2 regions of the Rhodococcus opacus B4 genome follow, and region 2 is predicted to be linked to the other one. Evidence: riboswitches for the same ligand, from Rfam matches in the RefSeq annotation. Region 2 holds a riboswitch; the other holds the start of a gene.
The links. Region 2 has a riboswitch for cobalamin ahead of ROP_RS15075 (ABC transporter substrate-binding protein). Riboswitches for the same ligand answer to the same signal wherever they lie in the genome.

Region 1: it holds a riboswitch for cobalamin, as region 2 does, so the genes downstream of both, ROP_RS31195 (ABC transporter substrate-binding protein) here and ROP_RS15075 (ABC transporter substrate-binding protein) in region 2, are expected to answer to the same signal.

Annotation. Positions count from the first base shown of each region.
Region 1 is NC_012522.1:6,884,702-6,888,076, reverse strand. It holds gene ROP_RS31200 (FecCD family ABC transporter permease) at 1-544, opposite strand, end outside; gene ROP_RS31195 (ABC transporter substrate-binding protein) at 541-1,536, opposite strand; cobalamin riboswitch at 1,633-1,775, opposite strand; gene ROP_RS31190 (MMPL family transporter) at 1,868-3,375, shown strand, end outside.
Region 2 is NC_012522.1:3,278,307-3,281,681, forward strand. It holds gene ROP_RS15065 (ABC transporter ATP-binding protein) at 1-196, opposite strand, end outside; gene ROP_RS15070 (FecCD family ABC transporter permease) at 193-1,227, opposite strand; gene ROP_RS15075 (ABC transporter substrate-binding protein) at 1,230-2,270, opposite strand; cobalamin riboswitch at 2,313-2,457, opposite strand; gene ROP_RS15080 (bifunctional 2-methylcitrate synthase/citrate synthase) at 2,530-3,375, opposite strand, start outside.

The DNA of each region.
Region 1 (3,375 bases), 3.6 Mb from region 2:
ACGCGACACCGACGAGGATGACGGCGGTCGGCTGCGGATACCGGCCGCCGATCGCCAGTGACAGGAACAGCGGCACCATCGCGCCCAGGAACGCCGCGACGGGAATCGTGAACGCGCCGAGCGCCCCCACCCCGAGGCCGAGCACCGTCACCACCACCACGCCGAAACCCGCGCCCGACGACACCCCGAGCAGATACGGATCGGCCAGCGGATTACGCGTCACCGCCTGCGCCACGGCGCCGGCCAGGGCGAGCGCCGCCCCGACGACCGCCGCGGTCAGCGCCCGCGGCAGCCGCGAGTCGACGACGATCGATTCCCGCGCCTGCGACCACCAGGGGTCGAACGCGCCGGGCGCCACCCGGTGCGCGACGATTGCCCAGACGTCACCGACCGGGATGCGCACCGAACCGAACGACACCGCCAGGCCGAGGACGAACAGCGTCGCCAGCGCGAGCAGCAGCACCAGGCCCGCGAAACCGAGGCGTGCGCGGGCCGGGTGCGCCGTCCGCTCCGTCGGCGCCGCCCGTTCCGTGGTGACCGTCACCGCGCGCCGACGACATCCGGATGCAGCGCCCGCGCGATCGTCTCCACCGATCGCACCAGACGCGGGCTCTCGAAGAAGTCGTCGAGCGGCACCACCACGAACCGGCCGGCTTTCACGGCCGGCGTCGTCGACATGATCGGGTGCGACTTCAGGAAGTCGATCTTCGCCTGCGCACTCGTCGTGCCGTAGTCGAGGACGACGATCGCCTCCGGCGCGCGTTCGCCGATGACCTCCCACGTGGACTTCGAATACGGCTTCTCGCCCTCGGCGAACAGGTTGGCCGCGCCCGCATGGTCCGCGATGAGCTGGCCGACACCCACACCGCCGATCGTCAGCGGGACGTCCTCGCCGGAATCGTAGAAGAACGTCGGAACCGGCGCGGCGCCTGCGATCTCGTCCCGCACGGCCTGCAGTCCGGACGTCACCCGGTCGCTGACGGCGCGCGCCTCGTCCGGAACACCGAGGATCTCACCGAGCTGGCCGTAGTCGCTGCGCAGCAGCCCGATGTCGGGGAAGCCCTGCCCGCAGTACTCGGAGAACAGGAAGGTCGGAATGCCCTGTTCCCCGAGGGACTCGCGTGATCGCCCCTCCTTCTCGTCGAACGCGCTGCGCATGCCGCCGACCACCAGGTCGGGGTCGAGGTCGAGGATCTGCTCCCGGGTCGGGTACTCCGTCGCGAGTTTCGGGATCTTCGCGAACTGTTCCGCGAACTCCGGCAGCGGGGTCGCGTCGCCGTACCCCGTGCCGACGATGCGATCGCCCGCCCCCATCTCGATCAGCACCTCGGTGACGTGATCGTTCATGCTGACGATGCGCTGGGGCGGCGCGTCGAACGTCTCCGTTCGCGCGCAGTTGGTGACGGACACCGGCTCGGCGAAAGATTCGGTGGAAGCGGTCTCCCCCACGGACTCCCCGCGTGAACATCCCGCGACCACCAGCGCGGCCACGGCGAACGTGACCAGGGCGGAACTTCGGAACGACTGACAGTACATGTAAACCTCATTGCGGCTCAGAGCCACGAATGAGAAGCCGGCAGACGCCCACGCGGAGGCGCGCCTGCGGGACTCCGCTTCGTAGACCACGACGAAAAGGATGTCGCACCACACGGCGGGTATTCGGGCTCGCCACCGAAATGCTCTGGTGGCCTACCGTTGCGGGTCAGCGCCGGATTCGGACCGGCTTCCCCCGTGCGTGTGGCTGCAAGTGCACTGCCGAGTATGCACGATTCGCCGGGACCCGCGTCACACCCCCACCGGTGATCCCTCGATCCGCACTACAGTCGGCAGTCGCAGCCGACCGCCCCCGACCACCCGGAGTTGACGCATGACACGTTGGGCCTCGACCGTTGTTTCACGCAAATGGTGGGTCCTGACCCTCGCCGTGTTCGCCGTTCTGGTGAGCGGTGCATGGGGCACCGGCGTGTTCGCGAAGCTCAGCTCGGGTGGATTCACCGACCCCGGTAGCGAATCCGCCGAGGTCGCGCGAATCGTCGAGGCGAATCTGGGTCCGCAGACCCCGGACATCATCGCCATCTACACCGCACCCGACGGGAAGACCCTCGACGACATCGGCCCCCAGGTCACCGCGAGTCTCGACCGGTTCGCCGCCGAGGTGCCGACGTATTCGGTGAACTCCTACTGGACCGCGGACGCGACGCGGAAGCAGTCGATGGTGTCGGGGGACGGCACCAAGGCGTCCGCAGCGATCACCGTCGACCCGGATGCCGGGATCACCGCCGCCACGTTCAACGATCTGCTCCCGAAGCTCGAGGTGGAGGGCGTCGACACCGAGTTCGCCGGAAACTCGGTGGTGGGTGTGGCGTTCAACAACCGGCTGCAGCAGGACCTGGTGCTGGCCGAGGCGATCGCGCTCCCGATCACTCTCGTGTTGCTGGTCTTCATCTTCGGCGGACTGGTCGCCGCCGCCGTACCGGTGTTCGTCGGGCTGCTCTCGATATTCAGTGCCCTCGCGACGCTGCGCCTGCTGACACTGTTCACCGACGTCAGTTCGTTCGCGATCAACGTGGCATCCCTGCTGGGCCTGGGGCTCGCGATCGACTACGGCCTGTTCATCGTCGGCCGTTTCCGCGAGGAACTCGAGTCCGGCGCCGACGTGGCCGAGGCGACCCGGCGCACAGTCCTGACCGCGGGCCGCACCGTGCTGTTCTCCGGTCTGCTTCTCGTGTGCGCGTTCTCGGGAATGCTGGTCTTTCCGCAGGACGTGATCAAGTCGCTCGGGTTCGGGGCGATGGCCGCGGTCGCGAGTGCGGCGCTGCTGTCCCTCACCGCGGTGCCCGCGCTGCTCGCGATCCTCGGTCACCGCATCAACGCGCTGACCTGGCGCAAGGATGCGGCGCAGCGCGGTGAGGTGCGCGCCCGCACATTCTGGGGCTCCGTCGTCACCTGGGTGATGCGTCGGCCGGTCGCCATCGCGGTCGGGATCGTCGCGGGCCTGATGGTCCTCGCCGCGCCCCTGCTCAGCGCGTCACTCGGCGAGGTCACGTACACGGCGCTGCCCGAGAACGATCCGGCCCGTATCGCCACCGACACTCTCACCACCGAATTTCCCACCACCGGGAACGGCGCCACCCTCATCCTCCGGGGCACCGACGGCACCGCGCCCACTGCCGCCGACGGAGCCGCTGTCGCCCAGTCCGCCGGCCAGGTGCCGGGTATCGGCGCCGCCACTGTCGTCGCGTCGAACGGCGAACTGGTGGCGGTCCAGGCCGTCTACTCCGAGGGAGTCACCACCGACGATCAGAGCGCGGCGGTGGACGGTCTGCGCGCCATCTCCGTCCCCGAGGGGACAGAACTCCTCGTCGGCGGCGGACA
Region 2 (3,375 bases):
TGTCGGTGCCGTCGAGGAGGACACTGCCGGAGCCCGGTTCCGCGAGCCCGCTGAGCAGTCGCAGTAGCGAGGACTTGCCCGAGCCGTTGGGGCCGAGCAGTCCGATCGTTTCGCCGACGGCGGGATCCACGGATACCCCGTCGAGCACGAGGTGTCCGCCGCGGCTCCAGCCGAGGTTCTTCGCGTGCAACGTCATCGGCTGGTCCTCATGCGGAAGAGGATGACGGCGAAGGCCGGAACGCCGATCAGGGCGGTGACGACGCCGACGGGAACCTCTTGCGGTGCGAACACCGTGCGGGCGATCGCGTCCACCCACACCATGAAGACGGCACCGACCACGGCGGTGGTGGGGAGCAGCCGGCTGTGCCGGGGACCGACGAGGAACCGTGCGGCGTGCGGCAGGACCAGTCCGACGAACCCGATCGCGCCTGCGGCGCTCACCAGGGCGGCGGTGACGAGTGCGGTGATGGTCAGCAGGAGGATCCGAATCCATCGCACAGACACCCCGAGTGCGGCGGCCGCGGAGTTCCCGAACGTGAACGCGTCCAGCGCCGACGACTGGGTCAGGCACACCAGCAGTCCCACAAGAGTGACTGCCCCGCACAGGGTGACGTCGGCCCAATCGGCACCGGAGAGCGAACCGAGCAGCCAGAACAGCACCCCGCGGGTCTGCTCGGCGTCTGCCGACGAGATCACGATGAACGACGTCAACGCCGAGAACAGCTGCGTCCCAGCCACTCCCGCGAGCACCACCCGGGACGTACCGCCGCCTGCGCCGGCAGCGAGCAGCATCACCAGGGCGAACGAGATCACCGCGCCCGCGAACGCTCCCGCCGACAGCGACACCGCGCCTGCACCGAGACCGAGGACCGCGACGAGCACCGCCCCGGTGGACGCCCCCGACGAGATGCCGAGCACGAACGGATCGGCGAGCGGATTCCGCAACAGCGACTGCATGATCGCCCCGCACAGCGCGAGTCCCGCGCCGCAGACGGCGGCGAGGAGGGTGCGGGGCAGTCTCAGTTCCCAGACGATGCCCTCTTTGATGCGGCTGATGTCGGTGGCGCCGAATCCGAGGCGCTCGAACACAACCGCGTAGACGTCGCCGACGGACAGGCTGGCGGGTCCGATCGTGATGACGACGGCGATCGACGCCGCCAGTACGGCGAGCCCGCCGAGCAGGCATGCCCCGAGCAGCGGCCGGGAGTCGAACCGTGTGGCCACCACGGTCAGTTCGCCAGTCCCCACTGCTTCAGCGCGGCCGCGGTCTTCTCCACCCCGTCGATGGTGCGGATCGACGGGTTCAGGTCGGCGCCGTTGACCACGATGTACCGCTTGTCGCGGACGGCGGCGAGCCGCTGGGTGACCGGGTTCGATTCGAGGAACGCGATCTTGCTGTCGAGAGCGTCACCGTCGATGCTGCGGCGACTCAGGTCCGCGAGGACGAGGGCGGTCGGGTCGCGGTCGAGGACGCTCTCCCAGCTGACCTGGGGCCATTCGTTGGTGGTGTCGGCGAAGATATTGTCGGCGCCGACGGAGTTGGTGATGATGCCCGAGGATCCGCAGCAGCCCGCCATGTACGGAGTGTTGGTGTCGGCGAACCAGTACGCGAGGGAGACGCCGGACGCCTCGACCTCCCGCGACGCGGCGTCGAATCGCTGCTGCAGTTCCGCGACGAACTGCTCGCCGCGGTCGCGGACGTCGAAGATGGCGGCGAGTTCGCGGATCTCCTTGTAGACGGTGTCGATGCGCAGCGGTTCGGTGCGTGCCCCGTCCGCATTCACGCTCTCGTCCGTCTTGCCGTCGCAGTCGGTGGGCGAGAGGTAGCTGGGGACGCCGAGTTGGTCGAACTGGTTCCGGTCGGCGACACCGCCCGGACCGAGAGTGCCGCCGAACGAGGCCGACACGAAGTCGGGTTCGGTGTCGAGGACCACCTCGAACGACGGCTTGTTGTCGGCGAGCCGCGGAACCTTCACGTTGTCTTCGGCCAGGTTGTCGCGGATAGGGTCGGTCCAGGTGGCGGTTCCCACCATCCGGTCGGCAAGGCCGAGGGAGAGCAGGATCTCGGTCGAGCCCTGGTTGAGCGACACCGCTCGTTGCGGCGGGGCGTCGATGGTGACGGTGTGCCCGCAGTTTTCGATGGTCATCGGAAAGCTCGAGGACGCCGAGGCCTTCTCGGGCGCCGGTGCGTCGGACGACGACGAGCATGCCGAGACCAGAAGGGCCGAGCCGGCAGTGAGGGCGGCGAGGTGCCGCCAAGACGTGCGCATGAAGAGCGAACTCCTTCATCAGGGCCCAGTCGCGGAGCCGAGGATCGTCACAACTCGATCGACGAGTAGTCGGACTCCGAACCAAAGGGTTCGTTACCGTTGCGCGTCAGCCCCGGATTTCCACCGGGTTCCCTCGCCGATCCTGGCCGCATGGACGGCCTCGGACACCATATACGGCGGTCACAGACATGTGTGGGTGCGCCCCGGGGTCAGGAGACGGTGATGCCCACGCGCTGACCCCGGGACGCAGTTCGTGGGGTCAGGCGACGACAGAGCGTTGCGCGACGCCGGTGTACTCCGACAGCGGGCGGATCAGGGCGTTCGATTCTCCCTGCTCGATGATGTGGGCGGTCCACCCGGTGATGCGGCTCATCACGAAGATGGGGGTGAACACCTCGATGTCGAAGCCCATCAGGTAGTAGGCGGGCCCGGTGGGGAAGTCGAGGTTCGGTTTGATTCCGGTGGCCTCGTTCATCGTCTTCTCGAGGATCTCGTACATCTGCACCCACCTGTCGCCGTCGGTGCGGGCGGCGACGTCGAGGAAAGCCTGCTTCATGGTGGGAACGCGGGAGTCGCCGTTCTTGTAGACGCGGTGCCCGAAACCCATCACCTTGTCCTTGGCGGCGAGCTTGCCAAGCAGCCACTGCTCGGCGAGGGCGGGGTCGCCGATCTCGAGCATGTGATGCATGACGGCCTCATTGGCGCCGCCGTGCAGCGGCCCCTTCAGTGCCCCGATGGCGGCGGTGACGGCGCTGTAAATGTCCGACAGCGTCGAGGTCACCACCCGCGCGGCGAAGGTGGACGCGTTGAAGGAGTGCTCAGCGTAGAGGATCAGCGACACCTCGAACGCCTTGACCAGCTCCGGGGCCGGCACCTCCCCGAAGCACATGTGCAGGAAGTTCTCCGCGAACCCCAGATGACTGTGCGGGGCGATCGGGTCGAGGCCGCGGCGGCGGCGGTGATCGGCGGCAACGATGGTCGGCAGCACCGCCATCATCCGCAACGCCTTGGCCCGGTTGGCGTTTGGAGTGTTGTCGTCCTCTTCAGGGTCCTCGGCGCCGAGGTAGCTGATCGCGGTGCGCACCACATCCATCGGGTGGCAGTT